Regions from separate parts of the Micromonospora sp. M61 genome, predicted to be linked through region 1. Evidence: riboswitches for the same ligand, from Rfam matches in the RefSeq annotation. Region 1 holds a riboswitch; each other region holds the start of a gene.

Region 1 (4,831 bases):
GTCCGCCTCCAGCGCGGTCGGGTGATTCCTCACTGAACGACCTTAATGCGCCAAACGGTGACTGGGCGTGTCATCGGGCCGGCCCGGGCCGGCCCTCGGACATTGCCAGCCAGACATCGGTACGGGACGATCGTGCGACCATCGACGGCGGGAGACGGTGTGCTCAGCAGCGATACCTTCAGCTACACCGTGCAGGCCCGGTGTTCGCCGGCCGAGGCGGCGGCGCTGCTCAGCGACCTGACCCGGCAGGGTGAGCTGCACCCGTTGATCGTCCGGGTCCGCCGACTGCCGCCCCGACCCGGTGCGCAGGCCAGCTACACGATCAACGACCGGCTGGCGGCCGGCCCGCTGCGCTTCCGGACCACCTACCACGCGGACGTGCTGATCAGCGAGGACGACGAGATCGTCATGGTGGCCCGCCAGTGGCCCGCCACCACCGTGCGTAACCACACCCGGCTGCGCCCCGAGCCGGACGGCCTGACCCGGATCGACGTCGACATCACCCTGACCGCGCCGACCCCGCTGTTCCGGTACGCGTTCCGTCAGGCCCGGGCCGCCCACCTCGCCCTGGCCACCCGCCTCGGCGCTGCCCTCGACCGCACCGGTGACCCGCCGCCCCCAGCCTGACCCGAGCGCGGGACGGCAGTGGGGTCACCGGTTGCGGGCGCGGCCCGCCAGTGCGGGCTGGGCGGCGGGACGCCGTCCCCACGGCTTGTACGTGGACAGCACCGTCGCGATGATCATCAGGCTGGTCGACACCGCGGGGGCGATCACCAGGTCGGCGCGGTCCCGTGCGGGCAGGGCGGCGCCCACCGCTCCGGCGTGCCGCAGATTCGGGGTGAGCAGGAACAGCACCAGCCCGACCATCACCGTGGTGAGCACCAGCTTGACCACCACCCACCGGTAGCGCAGCAGGCCCCACGGAGTGAGCAGCGAGCTGGCGACACCGATGAGCCAGACCAGGACGCTCAGCGGCGCGAACAGGACGGTGCCGACCAGCGCGCCGACCGGGTAGAGCACCGCAGGGTCGGCGCCACGCTGCACGGCGATGCCGAGGGTGAGCAGCACCAGGTCGGCGCCGAGCCAGCCCAGCGAGGTGACCAGGTGCAGGGTGAGCAGCCCCTTGCGGGCGCTGGGTGGGATCCGAGGCATACCGCGATGCTGCCCGCCGACCGCCGCCGGGTCGTCCGACGAGCGACGACATCAGGGGTACGCCCGGCGACGTAGCCCGGTCGGACAGCGCTGCCCGGACGAACGTGATGCCTGTGAGTCATCTTGATGACTCACAGGCATCACACACTTTGGGGAACGGCCGGATCAGTAGACCGACAGGTGCACGTGGTTGGTGTGGTCGCTGGACGGGTCGCCACCCGCCCCGCTGTAGGACTTCCATCCGCTGCTGGGCAGCCAGATCTGCCTGTACCAGATCACGTACAGCACGGCGAGCCGGTCGGCGTTGCGGATGAAGTACGCGGCCAGGTTGTTGCCGTACGTCTTGTCGCCGCCGGTGGCGTCGCCGCCGAAGCCGCCCGTCTGGGCCGCGAAGTCGCAGGCCCGGCCCTTCGGGTGTTCGCCGGAGCCGCTGGGTCGGTGGCAGGAGACGTACCGGGTGAAGCCGGCCGCCTTGGCCTGGTTGAGGGCGTGCAGGGTGCGCGGGGTGATGCAGCCGCTGGCCGGCGTGGGGTCGTTGACGCTGCACGTCTCCGACGGCCAGGAGCCGTCGGAGTTGCGCGGCGCGGCCTTCGCGTTGGCGGCGGAGGTGCCCCGGTTGGAGTCGGTGTCGGCGGCGGGCTGCGGCTTGGGGGTGGTGGCCACCGTCAAGGCCCGTTCGGCCTGCTCCTTGCGCTTGGCCATCACCGCGACCTGCTTGCGCTGCTCGTTGATCTCACCGTTCAGGGCGACCTGGGTGCGGTTGGCCTGGTCCTTGCTGCTGAGCAGGTCGCGCAGCACCCGGTCCTCGTTGGCGGCCACCGCGTCCAGTGCGGCTGCCCGGTCCATGAAGCCTTCCGGGCTGTCGCTGTTGAGCAGCGCCGACATCGCGCTGAGCCGGCCGGTGCGGTACGCGACGCCGGCGATCTCGCCGACCTTGCCGCTGCGTTGGTTGAGCTCGACCTCGATGGTCTTCAGTTGGGTGGTGAGCTGCTGCTGCCGCTGCACCGAGGCGGCCAGGGCGCGCTTCGCGTCCAGGTAGCCCTTGCTGGCCGCCTCGAGTTGGGCTCGCAGCGCGGGGGTGCCACCCTCCTCGTCGGAGTCGGGGGCGGCGGCCCGCAGGCCGGTCGGTGGAGCGGCCGAGGCGGTGCCGGCCGGGAGCGCGACGCCGAGGGCGAACATCGCGACGATCAGGGCCGCCAGTCGGGCGGCGGGTGGTCGTGCTGGTGCCACTGTGCATGTCCTTCCGTCAGCCGCCGACCGGGTTAGCTGACGGGTTCGGGACGGAAGATCCCTACCGCTGACGCGGATGCACCCCAGGTACGTGGTTCCCCGGTTCGCCCTCGCGGGCGATTAGGCGGCGACCACCACCGGCGCCGGGAGGGCGCCGCCTGGTGGAGGCCGGGACCGAGCCTACCGGTGCCGGTGGGGTGGCTGCAGCCAATGTGACGGACGGTGCGTGCGTCGTCACGAGAGGCTGCTGTCACCACTCGATCGAGCCACACGCTCCCGAGGCGGCGCCCGGCTCGATCTGCAACGTCGCGTGCTCGATCCGGAAGTCGTCGTGCAGGGCCGTACGCGCGGCGGTGAGCACCGCGCCGACCTCCGCCCCGGGTGCCATGGTCAGGTGTGCGGAGGCCACGTCCATGCCGGAGGTGAGCGTCCAGACGTGCAGGTCGTGCACCTCGACCACACCGGGGACCGCGGCCAGTCGGTCGTGCACGGCGGTCACTTGGAGGTGCTCCGGGGCGGCCTGCACCAGGATGCGGACGGCAGCCCGTGCCAGCCGCCAGGTGCGCGGGAGGATGAACACGCCGATGGCGACGGCGACCAGCGGGTCGGCCCACCACCAGTCGGTGACGGTGATGAGCAGTGCGGCGCCGATCACGCCGACCGAGCCGAGCAGGTCGCCGAGCACCTCCAGGTAGGCACCCTGAAGGTTGATGCTCTCCCGGGCTCCGGCGCGGAGCAGGGCGAAGGCGGCGATGTTGGCGAGCAGGCCGAGCACGGCCACCGCGAGCATCGGGCCGGCGATGACCTCGTGCGGGTCGCCGAAGCGGCGGATCGCCTCGATCACCACGTAGATCGCGACGCCGGAGAGCAGGACGGCGTTGGCCAGCGCGGCGAGCACCTCGAGTCGGTAGAGCCCGAAGGTGCGCTGCGGGTCGCCGGTGGCCCGCCGGGTCGCGGTGATCGCGGCGAGCGCCATCCCGATGCCGAGCACGTCGGTGAACATGTGCCCGGCGTCGGAGAGCAGGGCGAGCGAGCCGGTGTGCAGGGCGGCTACCGCCTCGACCACCATCAGGGTGGCGAGCAGCCCGAATGCCGCCCAGAGGCGGCCCCGGTGCTGGTGTGCGGCATTGGCGACGGACCCGTGGTGGTGGTCATGACCTGCGCCCACGAGAACCACCCTCCGCCGCCAGCCGGGACCCGGTCAAATGTATGTTCACATCGCTATGTATGCAAGTGTAGGGGCGGCAACTCTCGCCGGCGGCTCGCCAGCACGGATCAGCCGGTCGGGTCGATGGTGGTGAGGCGCTGCGTGGCCCGGGAGAGCGCCACGTACAGGGTGCGCACCCCGGCACCCGGATCCGCCCGGATCTCGCTCGGGGCGACCAGGACGACCCCGTCGTACTCCATGCCCTTGGCCTCCAGGCTGGTGACCACCTGGAGCCTCGGCGCGCCGAGTGCGGCGACCCAGCCGGCGACCTCGTCGCGGCGGGGAACCGGCGTGATCACGCCGACGGTGCCCTCCACCTCGGCCAGCAGGCCGGCGGCCGCCTCCACTGTCGCGGTCTCCAACCCGCTCGGGGGCACCACCAGCTCGACCGGGTCGACCCCGGTGGAGCGGACCGCGGTCGGCAGCGGCAGGTCAGGATAGAGCCGGCGGATCTCCGCCGCCGCCACCGCGAAGATCTCCGAGGAGTTGCGGTAGTTGGTGGTGAGCGTGAAATCGTGCCGCTTGCGCCGACCCAGCGCCTGGTCCCGGGCCCGGTCCAGCTCGTCGGGGTCCCCGGTCCACGCGGTCTGGGCGGGGTCGCCGACCACCGTCCAGGAGGCCAGACGGCCACGTCGACCGACCATCCGCCACTGCATCGGTGAGACGTCCTGCGCCTCGTCCACGACCACGTGCGCGTAGTCCCGGTAGTCCTCCGGGCGCTCGCGCGCCGCCGCACGGGCGGCCCGTTGCCGCTCGCCGAGGGTACTCAACTCGCGTACGCCGCCAGCCAGCTGGAACGGGTCGCGCCGGGCCTTGGCCGACTGCGCCGGCTTGCCGAGCAGGGAGTCCAGCTCGTCCAGCAGCGCGATGTCGGCGATGGTCAGCCCGGTCGTGTCCAGGTGCCGGTACGCGGCGCTGAGCAGCCGGATCTCCGCGGAGGAGAGGATCCCCCCGGCGTACCGGCGCATCCGGTCCGGCTGCGCCAGCCAGCCCAGAACGTGTCGAGGGTGCAGCCGGGGCCACCACGCCTTGAGGAACTCCCGGAACTCCGACCGCTCGGCGATCTCCGCCTCGAAGGTCCGCTGGTCCGGCAGTCGAATGCCCACCTCACGGGCCTGCGCCCAGAGCGCGGCGAACACCCCGTCGAAGCCGGCCCGGCGCACCTCGTTGCGGCGGGCACCCCGTTGCAACGCGCGGTCCCGGATCCGGTCCAGTGCCGTCCGGTCCAGCCGCAGCAGCGTG
Region 2 (4,831 bases), on a different contig from region 1:
CGTGGTCGACGCGCACGACCTGTCGCTGAACATCTCCCGCGAGATCCTCCAGCAGGACCGGCAGATCCAGATCGTCCGCCGTCGCCTGGTGAAGAAGATCCTCGCCACGGTCAAGGACCTCAAGGCCAACCACGCCGAGAGGTACCGCACCTTCTGGACCGAGTTCGGCGCGGTGGTCAAGGAAGGGCTGATCGACGACACCGACAACCGCGACACCCTGCTGGACCTCCTGTCGGTCGCCTCCACCCACGACCCCGCCGAGCCCACCGACCTGGCCGGCTACGTCTCACGGATGAAGGACGGCCAGAGCGACATCTGGTACGCCACCGGCGAGTCCCGGGCCGCCATCGAGAACTCGCCGCACCTGGAGGCGTTCCGGGCCAAGGGCCACGAGGTGCTGCTGCTCACCGACCAGGTCGACGAGGTGTGGGTCGAGCGGGTCGGCGCGTACGACGGTCGGCCGCTGCGGTCCATCGCCAAGGGCGAGATCGACCTGGACACCGACGAGGAGAAGCAGCAGGCCGAGGCCGAGCGCGAGCAGCAGCGGCAGGAGTTCGCCGCCCTGCTCGACTGGCTGGGCACCACCCTGACCGACAGCGTCCGGGAGGTGCGTCTGTCGTCGCGGCTGACCACCTCGCCGGCCTGCGTCGTCGGCGACGCCCACGACCTCACGCCGACCCTGGAGAAGATGTACCGGGCGATGGGGCACGAGATTCCCCCGACCAAGCGGATCCTGGAGATCAACCCCGGTCACCCGCTGGTGTCCGGGCTGCGCAAGGCCCACGAGCAGGGCAGCGACCAGGCCGCCCTGACCGAGACCGCCGAGCTGCTCTACGGCCTGGCGGTGCTCGCCGAGGGCGGTGAGCTGACCGACCCGGCCCGCTTCACCCGGACGCTCGCCGACCGGCTGGCGCGCACCCTGTAGCTGGCGTACCCCGTCAAGCGGCGGGCTTCCCGGGTCACCGGGTGGCCCGCCGCCAGCGGTGGCCGGCTACCAGCGGTTCCAGTGGGCGAACCCGTCCGCGTCGGCCCGCGGACCGGGCTTGAAATCGGTGCCCAGGGTGTACGCCACCGGCGTGAGCGCCACCTGCACGACGGTGTCGTAGGGGATGCCGAGCAGGTCTGCCATCTCCCTTTCGTAGCTGAGATGGCTCGTGGTCCACGCGGTGCCGAGCCCGCGTTCCCGGGCGGCCAGCATGAAGCTCCAGAGCGCCGGGATGACCGAACCCCAGGCCCCGGCCTGCCCGCGCACGCTGGCCAGCTCGGCGCGGGACTCGACCCGCAGGCAGGGGATGAGCAGCAGCGGCACCTCGTGCAGGTGATCCGCCAGGTGTTGCAGGCTGCCGGCGATCCGGCCCCACTGCTCGGAGGCGAAGTCCATCCGGCTGAAGGCCGGCCCGGTGCCGCCCGACGCGGGTGGCGGTGCCATCAGCCCGAGTCGCCACAGTCGGGCGACGGCGGCCCGGGTCTGCGGATCCTCGACGAAGATGAAGTCCCAGCGTTGCCTGTTGCGGCCGCTGGGGGCCTGAAGCGCGATGCGCAGGCAGTCCTCGATCACGTCGCGGGGGACCGGGCGTCCCAGGTCGAGACGCTTGCGGACGGCGCGGGTCGTGCTCAGGACCTCGTCGGCGGACAGGCCCAGTGTGCGCGGCCCGCTCTGCCCGGCCGGTCTGGTGTCGCTCATGCGGGAACTCCCACTCGTTCGGTCAGGTCGAGGTTGGCGATGACCGCGGGAAGGAGCCCGGGAAAGCGGTCATTGATGTCGTCCGCGCGCAGTTCGTGTCTGCGGAAGCTGCCGTTGGGCGTGACGCGGAGGACGCCGGCTGCCCGCAGCACCTTCAGGTGATGCGACAGCGTGGACATGCTCACCTCGGACAACGCGTCGAACTTCCCGCAGACGACCCCACCGGCCTGCGCCAACTGTCGTACGACACTCAGGCGCACCGGGTCGGCGAGGGCGCCGAGCACGGTGGCGAGGTCGACCGAGGCGAGATCGGGATGATGCAGGGCTCTCATGGACGCCATGCTAGCTTTGATTTCGTGATTTCGAAAATCGTCCAAATGATGAGCGGAGCACGGTCATGCCGGTCGACACAGTGATCTTCAGCGGGGAGGGCCCGCACGCCGATCCCTGGCACCCGTTGTCCGAGACCAGCGCGGCGATCGCCAAGCTCGTCGGCGACGCGGGCCCGGTGGCGATCGTGACCACCGTCGACCAACTCGCGGCCGCACTCGACGGCGCCCGCCTCCTGGTGGTGAACGCCAGCGCCGACCGCACGGCCCCGATCCCGCAGGACGAGGAGTTCGGCCGCGTCCTCGACGCCTTCCTGGCCCGTGGCGGCAGCCTGCTCGCCACGCACAGCGCGACGATCGCGTTTCCCCAGCTCGCGACCTGGCGGTCCACGGTCGGCGCCGCCTGGGACCACGGTCGGACCTTCCACCCGCCGATCGGAACCAGCCTCATCCGACGCACCGACATCGAGCACCCGATCACTACCGGTCTCGTGGACTTCGAGGTGCACGACGAGCGCTACACCGACCTGGAGTTGCTCGACGGCGTCGACGTCGAGACTCTCTACGTCCACGACGAGGGCGGCGACACCCACCCGCTCGTCTGGGCGCGCACGGCCGGGAGCAGCCGGATCGTCTACAACGCACTCGGTCACGACGCCCGGTCGTACGAGTCGCCGGGGCACGTCGAGCTGCTGCGGCGCATCGTGCTCTGGCTCCGTCACCGCATCTGATCCGCAACGGTCCACGGTGGTCACTGCACACTGACCACCCGCCCGCAACCGCTGCGAGTGACGCCCCGCGTACCCCGGTGAAGAACTTCACAGGGGTTGGGCGATAGTCACCGACCGTGCCTAACGTCGGTCGGGTTCGCCACTGCGGACACCACGGCCGGCAACGCCAAATCCTGCCCCCGGTCGGTGGAACCCAGTCACCCGGGCAGGAGCGGGGGACCCAAACGTTCCTCGGTGCACGTCACCTCGGGGTGAAGCCGCCATCGTGCGGCCGGGCTCCTCGGCCCGAACCCGACAGCTCACCTCGCCGGCGTGGAGGAAGTTCACATGACGTCTGTCTACACGCCCCGTCACCGACGGGTCACCACCCGCCGTCTCGCCGTCGGCACCCTGGCCGTCGGTGCGGTCACCGGTGCTGTCGCCCTCTTCGGCCCGGCCGCCCCCGCGCAGGCCGCGGTCAACTGGGACGCGATCGCCAAGTGCGAGTCCGGCGGTAACTGGAAGATCAACACCGGCAACGGCTACTACGGTGGCCTGCAGTTCTCCCAGAGCACCTGGGCCGGCTACGGTGGCAAGAAGTACGCCGCCCGTGCCGACCTGGCCAGCCGCGGCGAGCAGATCGCCATCGCCGAGAAGGTGCTCGACGGGCAGGGCATCGGCGCGTGGCCGACCTGCGGCAAGAAGGGCGGCTCGTCCGGCGGCTCCGCCACGAAGCCGTCGACGAAGTCCACGCAGAAGCCCACCGCGAAGTCCACGGCGAAGCCCACCGAGCAGCAGGAGCGGCCCTCGCGGCGGGAGCAGCCGGCGACCCGCAACCACGAGCGCACCGCGCCGACCACGGGCGGCCAGACGTACCTGGTCAAGCCGGGCGACACCCTGTCGGAGATCGCCGACAGCCACCGGGTGACCGGCGGTTGGCAGGCGCTCTACGAGCACAACCGGCAGCTGATCGGGGCCGACCCGGGCCTGATCTTCCCGGGTCAGCGGCTCAGCCTCTGACGGTCTTCCCGCGTCAGCGGCTCAGCCTCTGACGGATGACACACGAACGCTCGGCCGGGTCACCGGCCGAGCGTTCGTACGTGTGGTGCGATCAGCCCGAGCGCCCGTACCCCGGGGGAAGCCGTCACGCCGCGGAGGCGGATGCCTTCGACCCTCGGTGCGACGCGACCGGGCCGGCGTTCCAGCCCCAGCGGGGCGCCGGTGCGCTGCCCTCCCCGGACCAGCCCGTGCCGCCCTCCTCGTTGTCGCCGCCGTCGGTGGTCATCTCGACCGGGGCGGGTGTGCTGCGGGCCAGTCGCATCGACTGCTCCGCGCCGGCGCGGGCCGCGCACGGCCAGGACTGCCCGGCGCACTGAAGGTTGCGGCACTGACCCTCGTCGTCCGGCTCGTGGGCGCTCAGCACGTCGATCGCCAGTTGCCAGAGCAGCGGGTCGGTTACGTCGTGCGGCCGCTCGGCAGTGCGACTCGGCCGGTTGCTGGTGTCGTCGTCGGACATTGTGGGTCCCCCCTTGTCAGGCTGTACCCCACAAGGGTCACCCGTCAGCCGCCGGTTAAACCGCCGACCTGCTGTGATGTGTCTCCGGTCGCAGCGGTCGCCGGGACGCCGCACGCAGATCGGTCAATCCGGCAGCAGCGGCATCTCGACGCCCGGCTCCCGGCCGAGCAGGACCGCTCGGGTCAGCGCCGCTGAGCCGAACCGGTCGCGGACCGCGTCCACCGCAGCGTCCAACTCAGCGCCCGGATCGCGGTGAAACGGCAGCTCCGGTTGCACGGGGTTGTCGTCCAGGTTGCCCACTGAGACACCGATCAGTGTGACACCACGACGATCGATCTCGGTCAGCGCGGCTCGCAGCAACGCGCGCGCGGCGGCGAGCAGCGGCGTCGTGTCGGCGGTCGCCTTGCCGATGGTGTGCGAGCGAGTGGCCCGGGTGTAGTCGCCGAAGCGCAGCCGCAACACCACGGTGCGACCGGACCGCCCCGCCGCCCGCATGCGGCGGCTGACCCGGTCGACCAGGCCGGCGAGGATGGCATCCAGCTCCGCCGGGGCATGCGGGGTGCGGCTCAGCGCATGCTGCGCGCCCATCGAG
Region 3 (4,831 bases), on a different contig from region 1:
GCACCATCACGGCGCTGATCTCGGGCATCCCCGGCTATCTGCTGGCGCACGACTCGCGCACCCTGGAGCTGGCCCGATACTTCGACATCCCGCACCGGTTGTTGCGCGATGCGCCGGCCGACGTCGACGCTGCCCAACTCTATGCGGAAGCCGACTACACGGCCCTGAACGAGGGCCACAAGGAGCGCTTCGCACGGATCACCGCGTTCCTCGCCAAGCACGACCTCGGCCTCTCGTTCGCCGACGGAGACAGCGCCACCCGCTTCGACGAGCAGGTCCGCCAGACCGTCTACCCACCTGCGGTCCGGCCGGTCTCCGCCTACTCTCCCGAGGAGTTGCTGACGCGCATCCAGTGGCTGCGGGACGAAACCCGGACGCTCCAGACAGAGGTCAATACCCTCCACGCGCGGTCACTGCGCGTGCGGGTCAAGCAGGCCGTCGCCGGCCGGGTCCGCCGGATGCTCGGAGCCAGGTGACCAGCCACCGCGTCCGCTTCATCCAGCTCACCCGCGTCGGTACGGGTCGAGCAGCGCCAGCACGGCAGCCGGGTCCTCCACGTGTGCGTTGTGGCCGAGACCGGGCAGCGTGACGACCGGTACGCCGTACGCCCTTAGCTGCTCGTCGGTGACCATCGGGTCGTGCTCGCCACGGGCCAGCACCACCGGCACGTCGGTCGCCGCCAGCAACGGGGCCAGGTCTGGCTCGCCGACGCCGAAGGCTGTCGGGTCCATGGCGAGGCGCCACCGGCCGTCGACCTGACGCAACCCGGCGTCCACCACCGGATGATCCGGCGGGACCAGGCCGACCAACCCGGAGACGCGCAGGTAGCGGCGGGCCGCCTCGGTGCGGCTGGCGAACCAGCTCACCGGGCGCGCGGCGAGCTCGGCCGCGCGGGTCAGCTCGTCGGGTGACCAGACCGCCTTGATGCCCAGCCCGACCACCGCTTCCACCGGCATCCCGGCGGCGCGGGCGGCCAACGCCAGGCCGACCACCCCGCCCAGCGAGTGCCCGAGCACGACGATCCGGTCGTCGGCGACCAGGCCGTGGGCGATCCGGCCGGCGAACCCATCAAAGGAGTACGACGGCAGCGGGGCCGACCAGCCGTGACCGGCAAGGTCCGGTGCCAGCCACCGCCCGGGCCAGTGCTGCTTCAGCAGTGGGGCCCAGGGCAGCCAGACGTCCCCGGTCGCCCCCATCCCGTGCAGCAGCAACAGGATCGGCCCACGGCCTGCCCGGCCACCTGATTCATCCACCACGGCCGCAGTCTCCCACGGTTCGCGACCAGGTACGAGGGTCGTCGATGCGGCGCAGGCCTGACCGCTCGGTGAAGACGCCGCGGGCGCCGGCCCCTTGTGGGGGACGGCGCCCGAAGCGGTCAACGTGCCTGGGTCAGGCGGAGTAGCCCCGGCTGGCGATCCAGTTGGCCAGGTCGATCGTGGTGATCCAGTACGACGGGTCGGCCGCGTTGGCCGAGTCGGCGATTCGCACGGTCCGGCCGTTGTCCTTGTAACCCACCACGGCGATGTAGTGCCCGCCGCCGTAGGAGTGCCAGCCGCCGTTGGTGTCGGTGGCGTCACCGACGACGTTGGCGACCACGCCACGGCCGTCGGTGATGGCCTTGACGACGTCAGCTTGGAGCTGGTCCATCTGGGCCGGGCTGGGCGCGCCGGCGAACATCCGGGTCCGGTACGGGGAGCCCTTCACCTCGGCGTTGAGCACCCGGGTGGTGTCCAGGGCCGAGTTGGTGCCCATCTCGGTGGTGCCCAACTCGGCGCCGAGCTCGTTCTGGGTGCGGTCGATTCCGGCGGCGCTGAGAGCGTTGCGGGTGGCAGCCGGGCCGCAGTTGTAGTACGTGTTCTGCGCCTCGTAGTCGTAGTCGAGCACCTTGGTCGCCGGCGGCTTCGGCCGCTCCGGCTTACGGGTCAGGTCCGGGTTGCTGCTGGCCTTGGCTGCGGGCGACGCGGCACTGGTGGCCGGCGCGGGGGCGGCGGTGGTCGGTGCGGTGCTGGCCGAGGGGGACGCATCGCGCGCCTCGCTGCGGGAGGCAGCGGTGTCGCTGCGCATCTCGGCGACAGTGGTCGCGGTGTGCTGGCTGGCCGGGGCGTCGTCGGCGCTGGTGACCAGGGCGCCGCTGGTGGTGGCGATGGCGAGGGCCGCGGCGGAGGCGACAACGATCTGGTACGGACGCTCGGTGGTGAGGCGGCGGAGCTGACGCTTCAGGGTGTGCTTCACGGGGTCCTCCACGGATCGGGGGGAGAGCGGCACACCGGGGCCGGACCGGCATCCGGGCAGGCGCCAGCGCGCGGACGATGGTCCGCGGATGGTGAACCGCTCAGGGGAACGCCCGGCGCGGCCGGGCGGTTAGGCGATGACCCGGGGGGTCAGCTCACCGTCACTGGACGAATGAGCGGGGGCACCGCTACGCCGTGGAGGCGAAGGAACAACCGAGGGGTGGAAAGGTGCTGCACGAGGATGGAACTCCTTCCGACACCGCCTACCGGGTTAGCTGACGGATTCGGGCGGGAAGATCGCCCTACCGCGGGCCGTGGCTCGCGGATTCACCCCGGACTTACTGATGGGTCCCCGGTTCGTAGATCACGATTGAGCGGGTCGGCGCGGCGTCGCCTCTTGCGAACGGTTACCGCACCGGACGGGACGACAGTACTGGCCGGCTCTCACCCTGCCAAGCCGGGTTCACCTGCGTAAACCCCAATCGGCGCGACAATTTCTGCGCGTATTGCCGATGACGTGACTCGATGGGACAAGCGGTTACGGTGACGCCAACGGGCGACAACCGGACAGGTCGCCGATTATGCGGCCACAATCACGGGGACAATCGAGCCAATCGTGCCCGACGCCCGATTCGCCATTGACATGACCGGGCTCACATAACGGATCGGGCTCAACCCGCGCGAGCCGGGCGCCAACGTGCCACGAGGGCGGGACGGAACGCCCGGGTAGCCGCCCGGCGGGCGGGTACCGGGTTCGGCCGCAGCCGGGCCGCTGCCGCGTACGCCTCCTCGGCGAGAGTGCGGGCCGACTCGGCGGCCAGTTCCGCGTCCCGCCAGGCGGCCCGCTCCCGGGTGGCTGCGGCCTGGTAGTCGGCCAGCCTCGCGTCCCGGATCGCCCGGCTCAGCAGCACCTCCTGCTCGACCGGGTGCCGCCGGGGATCCCAACCGTGCCGGTGCCCGAACACGTCGCCGAACTGCGCCATGGTCAGGTCGCCCCGCCAGTGCGCCGCCGCCGCCGCGCGATGCAGGTAGCGCTCCCGGGAGGCGTACTCGGCGGGGGTGCGGGGGGTATGCGGGGTGGGCAGCGCCCCGGCCCCCGCGAAGCGACGCGCCGCCGCGTCCGCCTCGTCGTAACCGCCCCAGGCCCGCTCCATCTCCTCCTGAGCGGTCAGCCAGGAAGCCCGTCGCCGCCGGGCGTTCTGCCCCGCGCCGGCCGCGGCGACGGCCACTTCCTCGGCGTACCGGCGCAGGTCGACGGCCTCGGCCTCAGCCAACTCCCGGGCGGTGGGCGCCGCCGGGGCCGGGTCGTCCGTTGGCCGGTCCCGCTCGGGGCGGGCGGCCAGCACGACGAGTACGCCCAGTGCCAGCAGGAACAGGGCTGACCAGATGGCGGCGGCCTGCGGCACCTCGGTCACGAACTGGTAGAAGACGACGGTCTCCATGGTCGGCACCTCGGGGAGAGAACAATGCGGTGGGAGCCCCACCGGCCACCGGGCCACGGTGGGCCACGGATCGGCGAGGTGCGGGACGGGTGGATCGACAGGGCGCGGCGACGGGACGCTCGTCCCGGTGGATCAGCGCCCGGGTGGAGCCCGGGGCGCCCAGCTCCTCGGACCGTCCACGAGGGGCAGCCGTTCAGACCTGGCCGCGCACACCAGCGGCACTCCGGCCACCACGGCCGGGTGCGAGTCGACTGAGCAGACCGGGAAGGCCTTCTCGGCGGCTCCCTCAGCGACCGCAGGGGCCGCGTGCACGGTCGGCGTCGGCGCGGCGGTCGGCGTTGCCGCGGCGGTCGGCGTTGGCGCGGCGGCCGAGGCCGGGCCTGCGCCAAGCGCCAGGGCCGCGACGACGGCGAGGCTGGTCAGCACCCGTGTCGCCCAGCGCGCCACCCACCACAGGGGACAGGTGAACGCGACCGGAAGCACGCCCCCACGCTACCGTCACGCCGGGCCGGGCGCATCGACCACGGGCGTGTCGGCGTACGCCGCGCCGACCGCGCCGACCGCGCTGACCAGTGCGGACGCCTCAGCGCAAGTCGACGTACGTCGATCGACTGCTGGCCTGCTCGACGTCGCCGACGGCAGCTTCGCCGGCCTGGGCCTGGGTCCCGACGGCATCGGCGGTGCGGTCTTCGCGGCCGTTGACTTCAATACTGGCGGTGCGTTGCTGAGGGACGGCCACCTGGCGGGCCGGGCGGCGTGGAGCGAGCCGGCGCATCATCGGGGTCTCGACGAAGCGGTGCAGCAGCCCGGCGAGGACCAGGTTCACCAGTAGGAAGCCGAGCACCGCGACGGGGCCACGCCAGCCCTGGAAGCCCGTCCCCCAGTCACCGCTCCAGCGCAGCACGCTCGTCATCACCAGCACGTGCACCAGGTAGAAGGCGAAGGAGACCTCGCCGAGCCAGACCACCGGTCGGGACCGCCATGGGGAACGCTTACCTCGGACGTCCGCGTCCGCGGCGGCAGTGATCACCAGCAGATACGCCACCGCGAGCAGCGTGGTCCACAGCTCGGCGCGAATCCATTCTGCCGCTGCCACCCAGGTGGCCAGGAAGATCACGCTGGCTGCGGTCAGCCCCGGGCCCCGCCAGAGGCCACGGC
Region 4 (4,831 bases), on a different contig from region 1:
CTGATCGTCACCCAGACCAAGCAGCAGAACGACCTGGCGGCCAAGAAGAAGCAGATCGACGCCGAGATCAAGCAGCTCGAGGCGTCGATGCCCAAGACCACGGTAAAGACCGCGGCCTGCCCGACCATCAACGGAGTGGTCAGCGAGGCCGCCCGCACCGCGATCAAGACCGCCTGCGGCAAGGTCGGCAAGCCGTACGTCTGGGGTGCCACCGGCCCGAACTCGTTCGACTGCTCGGGGCTGACCCAGTACGCCTACAAGGCGGCCGGGATCTCCCTGACCCACCACACCGGTGACCAGTGGAACGAGGGCAAGGCGGTTGCGCGAGCTGATGCTCGCCCCGGTGACCTGGTCTTCTTCTTCTCCGGGCTGAGTCACGTCGGGCTCTATCTGGGTAACAACCAGATGGTGCACGCGCCACGTGCCGGCAAACCGGTGCAGGTGTCCAGCATCAACACCATGCCGGTCGCCGGGTTCCGCAGACCTGGCTGATCCAGATCACGCACTGACGGCCCCCGGTCACCGACCGGGGGCCGTCGTTGTTCGTCAGCGGGGCGCGCCCACCGGGGAGGGCAGCAACTGCACGTCAGCGAGATCGACGTACATGATGCGGTGGCCGAACTGGATCTGCGCGTAGCGGTTCTTGCCGCGGATCACCGTCCAGTCGCCCGGCGACGAGCCGTCGAACGTGCTGGCCCGGTAGTACTCGCCGGCCAGCACCGCGCCGACTGCGTACCGCTGTCCGGCGGCCAGGGTGTACTGCAACGGCGAGATCGTCTGGTAGGGCACCCCGTCCGGGTACGCCGCCTGCTCCGGGTACGCCCTTCCGTACACGGGGATGGTCGTCCGACCGGGCTTCGGCGTGGCCACGACGCCGACGGTCCAACTGGCGGTCGGCGCGGACGCCGGGTTGTGGAACCAGGCCCGCTGCCCGAGGTACCAGATGGCGGTCCAGTCGCCCTGCCGTCCGGCGAGCGCGTACGTCTGCCCGGCTGATGCCCGGGCCCCGTGGTCCGACACGGCCATCGTGTTCGGGGTGCCGTCCGGTCGGAGCGCGATGTCGTTGACCAGCGGCGCGTTCTCGGACGGTGCGCTCCGCAGCACCACCGACGAGGAGCCGCGCGGCGCGCACGGGACGCCCACGGTGACGCATCCGGTGAACGCCGGCTGGTTGGTGGCGTAGTCCGGGTCGATCCGGACCAGCCCGGTGGCCGGGGTGCCGGTGTCCAGCCGAGGTGCGTGCAGCAGGTCGAAGTAGTGCGTCCAGTCCCAGTACGGGCCCGGGTCCCAATGCATCCCCCGCACGGTCGAGGCGACGGTGCCGGGCACGTTGTCGTGGCCGATGATGTGCTGGCGGTCCAGCGGGATGCCCAACCGCAGCGCCAGGTGCCGCACCAGTTTCGCCGAGGTCCGGTACATCGCCTCCGTGTACCAGGTGCCCTGCGCGGCGAAGCCCTCGTGTTCGAGACCGATCGACTTGGCGTTGACGTACCAGTTGCCCGCGTGCCAGCCGACGTCCTTGGTCTTGACGTGCTGGGCGATGTGCCCGTCGACCGAGCGCAGCGAGTAGTGCCAGCTCACGTACGTCGGGTCCTGGACGAGTTTCAGGGTCGTCGCCCAGCTCGCCTCGGTGTCGTGGATGACGATGTACTCGATCTTCTGCCGGGCGGGCCGGTCGGAGAGGTCGTGGTTGCCGTAGTCCCCGTCGCCGAACGCCTCGTAGGGTGCCGGGATCCACTCGCAGGAGATGGTGCGCGGGCACTCCAGCCCGTCCGGGCGGGCCAACCGGCGCAGGCCCAGCCGGTCCAACCAGGAGCGCTCGGGCTGAACCGCGCGCGCCGGCAGGGTGATCCGCTGGCCGTCGTCGGTCATCCGGGACTCGCCCGCGGCGATGGTGGTGAAGACCTCGTCGGCGAAGGCCGCGGCGGCGTCGGCGCTGTCCGCACCGGCGTAGCGGGCCACCGCCCCGTACCAGGCCGCCGGGTCGGTGTCCGCTCCGACCGGCGCACCCAACTCCCGCTGGTACGCGCTGAGCAACGCGGCCCCACCCCGGATGTTGACCGCCGCGTCGGTGCGCAGCGCCTCGGGGGTGGCACCGGTCAGTGCGGCCGCCGCGTCCACGGTCTGCAACGCGGCGGCGGTCGGTGCGGGGGCCTCGACGGGTCGGGGCGCGGGCACCCGGGAGGGCCGGGAGTCGTCACCGCGTGGGTCCTCGGCGCCGGCGTCGTGGTGGCCGCGCCCGGGTAGAGCGGCAACGTGGCGGGCATCGGTCAGGTGCATCGGGCCGTAGCCGCCGCTCGTGCTCGGTGTGCCGGCGTTGCTGTCCCAGCGGGACTCCAGATAGGAGACGCCGAGCAGCACGCCCGTCGGCACGCCGTACTCGGTCGCCGCGGCGGCGTACTGCTGCTGGCGATCGGCGGTGGGTGCGGCGTTGGCGGCCGTGGAGAGTGGCACCGCGCTCGCGGCGGCGACGACGGTCGTGGCGAGCAGCGCGCGCCAGCCGGCCGACACGGTTGGATGGTGCATCGAACCCCCTAGATTCTCGCGGGTAGAGGTCAGGTCACCATCGCGCCGCTGGAGAGTCCGCGTCAATACCTTTCCATCTATCTACTTGTTCAGAAAGAATTCTTCACACACGGTCGGTGACCCCCACCCAATCGGTACGGAGTGTCACGGCCGTACGGGTTGCGGATCGGTAACGGGCGTCTCTACTCTGGTCATTTGTCGGCCCGACAGCAGCTCCGCCCATCCCGGGCGGTAACGGACCGACACCGCCGAGTCGTTTCCGAGCGAACCGGGGACCCACGTCCCTCGGGGTGAATCCGCAGCCACTGCGGTAGGGCGCCGACTTCCCGCCCGAACCCGTCAGCTAACCCGGTAGGCGGTCAGGAAGAAGGAGTACGGAACCCCGGTGGCACTCCATGCCCCGCGGCCGTCGTCCGAGCGGTCGGCATTCGCCGTCCCGACGCCGATCGTGCCGCGCCCACGCTGGTCCCGCTTCACCACCGCTCTCGCCGCACTGGTCGGCGTCGCCGTCGTCCTGACGGGCAGCGCCACGGCCGCCCACGCCGACCCGTCCGTCGCCGAGATCGAGCGCCAGATCGACGCGGACTGGAACACACTCGAACCGATCATCGAACGGCACAACGCCACCCGGGCCGACCTCGCCGTCAAGCGCAAGCAGGCGGACGCGCTGGCCGCCCGCATCGCCCCGCTCGAGCGGCAGGTCGACGCCGCGATGGACAAGGTCAGCGCGCTGGCCGTGCGCGCGTACAAGGGCGAGACCGTCTCGACCGTCAACGCGATGCTCGGCAGCCGGTCACCCAGCGAGGTGGTCAGCCAGCTCGAAATGCTCGACCGGTTCGCGCACAACCAGCAGCAGGACGTACGCGAGGTCGCCGACCTGCGCGACGAGCTGGCCGCGCAGAAGGCGCCGCTGGACGAGATGGTGGCCCAGCTGGCCCGCACCGAGGCCCAGTTGGCGGCCAAGAAGAAGCAGATCAACGAGGAGATCGACCGGCTGCAGAAGCTGCGCCTCAAGGTGTACGGCAACGGGGGCGGCGGTCCGCTGCGTCCGGCGCCCTGCCCCGGCAGCTATCCCGGCGGCGCTGCGGGCACGGCGGTCAAGTTCGCCTGCGCGCAGATCGGCAAGCCCTACGTGTGGGGTGCCGAGGGCCCGAACTCGTACGACTGCTCCGGGCTGATGCTGGCCGCATGGGCGAAGGCCGGGGTGTCGTTGCCGCACAACGCCGCCCAGCAGAGCCGCGTCACCAAGGACGTCAGCAAGGCCGACCTGCGCCCCGGCGACCTGGTCTTCTACTACAGCGACATCCACCACGTCGGCATGTACGTCGGCAACGGCTGGGTCGTGCACGCCTCGCAGGCCGGCCAACCGGTCAAGATGAAGAAGGTCGGCGACGGCCCGATCCACAGCTACGGCCGCCCAGGCTGATCCTGGGTGACCAGGAGGGCCCGTCGCGATCGGTCGCGGCGGGCCCTCGTCGTCTGACCGTGGTGCCTCAGCCCGTCAGCGGGTGGGCCAGGTGCGCCAGTGCTGCCAGGCGCGGCTGGGCGTCGGACCCCGCTGGCCCTGGTAGCGCGAGCCGTAGACCGCCGAGCCGTACGGGTGCTCGGCCGGCGAGGAGAGCCGGAAGATGCAGAGCTGCCCGATCTTCATGCCCGGCCAGAGGGTGATCGGCAGGTTCGCCACGTTGGAGAGCTCCAGCGTCACGTGACCGGAGAACCCCGGGTCGATGAAGCCGGCGGTGGAGTGCGTGAGCAGCCCGAGCCGGCCCAGGGAGCTCTTACCCTCCAGTCGGCCGGCGAGCTGGTCGCCCAGCGAGATGACCTCCAGCGTCGAGGCCAGCACGAACTCGCCCGGGTGCAGCACGAACGGCTCCCCGTCGGGCACCTCGACCGAAGAGGTCAGGTCGTCCTGCTGCATCGCCGGATCGATGTGCGTGTAGAGGTGGTTGTTGAAGACCCGGAACAGCCGGTCGAGTCGGACGTCGATGCTGGAGGGTTGGACCAGGGTGGGCTCGAACGGCTCCAGGCCCAGCGTGCCGGCCTTGATCTCGGAGACCAGGTCGCGGTCGGAGAGCAGCATCGGACCACCATAGCTGCGTTGCCGAAAGTGCCAGGATTCGGTGCCGATGACCAGCGAGTCGAGGTCGCTGCTCGTACATTTGTTCGATAGAATGCCCACATGGCTTCCTGGTCCGAATTCGCCGCCGACGAGCCCCGACTCGCCGACGGGATCCGCGTTCTCCTCCAGCAGTACGGGCCAGGCTTCGGCTACCTGGCCACGGTCCGCGCCGACGGCGGGCCCCGG

What was found. Region 1 has a riboswitch for cyclic di-AMP ahead of KBX34_RS28885 (coiled-coil domain-containing protein). Riboswitches for the same ligand answer to the same signal wherever they lie in the genome.
Region 2: linked by a shared signal. The riboswitch ahead of KBX34_RS27495 (transglycosylase family protein) and the one ahead of KBX34_RS28885 (coiled-coil domain-containing protein) in region 1 are both predicted to bind cyclic di-AMP.
Region 3: linked by a shared signal. The riboswitch ahead of KBX34_RS11680 (C39 family peptidase) and the one ahead of KBX34_RS28885 (coiled-coil domain-containing protein) in region 1 are both predicted to bind cyclic di-AMP.
Region 4: linked by a shared signal. The riboswitch ahead of KBX34_RS34280 (NlpC/P60 family protein) and the one ahead of KBX34_RS28885 (coiled-coil domain-containing protein) in region 1 are both predicted to bind cyclic di-AMP.

Annotation. Positions count from the first base shown of each region.
Region 1 is NZ_JAGPYA010000071.1:23,481-28,311, reverse strand. Features, by position in the region: gene KBX34_RS28895 (SRPBCC family protein) at 160-627, shown strand; gene KBX34_RS28890 (hypothetical protein) at 652-1,152, opposite strand; gene KBX34_RS28885 (coiled-coil domain-containing protein) at 1,318-2,382, opposite strand; cyclic di-AMP (ydaO/yuaA leader) riboswitch at 2,388-2,519, opposite strand; gene KBX34_RS28880 (cation diffusion facilitator family transporter) at 2,633-3,550, opposite strand; gene KBX34_RS28875 (AAA family ATPase) at 3,658-4,831, opposite strand, start outside.
Region 2 is NZ_JAGPYA010000063.1:30,894-35,724, forward strand. Features, by position in the region: gene htpG (molecular chaperone HtpG) at 1-925, shown strand, start outside; gene KBX34_RS27480 (nitroreductase family protein) at 992-1,684, opposite strand; gene KBX34_RS27485 (helix-turn-helix transcriptional regulator) at 1,681-2,016, opposite strand; gene KBX34_RS27490 (ThuA domain-containing protein) at 2,082-2,744, shown strand; cyclic di-AMP (ydaO/yuaA leader) riboswitch at 2,899-3,071, shown strand; gene KBX34_RS27495 (transglycosylase family protein) at 3,072-3,743, shown strand; gene KBX34_RS27500 (hypothetical protein) at 3,868-4,239, opposite strand; gene dinB (DNA polymerase IV) at 4,363-4,831, opposite strand, start outside.
Region 3 is NZ_JAGPYA010000016.1:363-5,193, forward strand. Features, by position in the region: partial or broken gene KBX34_RS11670 (polysaccharide pyruvyl transferase family protein) at 1-476, shown strand, start outside; gene KBX34_RS11675 (alpha/beta fold hydrolase) at 504-1,256, opposite strand; gene KBX34_RS11680 (C39 family peptidase) at 1,390-2,244, opposite strand; cyclic di-AMP (ydaO/yuaA leader) riboswitch at 2,477-2,618, opposite strand; gene KBX34_RS11685 (hypothetical protein) at 2,903-3,673, opposite strand; gene KBX34_RS11690 (hypothetical protein) at 3,806-4,156, opposite strand; gene KBX34_RS11695 (acyltransferase) at 4,257-4,831, opposite strand, start outside.
Region 4 is NZ_JAGPYA010000029.1:442-5,272, reverse strand. Features, by position in the region: gene KBX34_RS18070 (C40 family peptidase) at 1-492, shown strand, start outside; gene KBX34_RS18065 (peptidoglycan recognition family protein) at 547-2,511, opposite strand; cyclic di-AMP (ydaO/yuaA leader) riboswitch at 2,763-2,898, shown strand; gene KBX34_RS34280 (NlpC/P60 family protein) at 2,912-3,952, shown strand; gene dcd (dCTP deaminase) at 4,028-4,606, opposite strand; gene KBX34_RS18050 (pyridoxamine 5'-phosphate oxidase family protein) at 4,706-4,831, shown strand, end outside.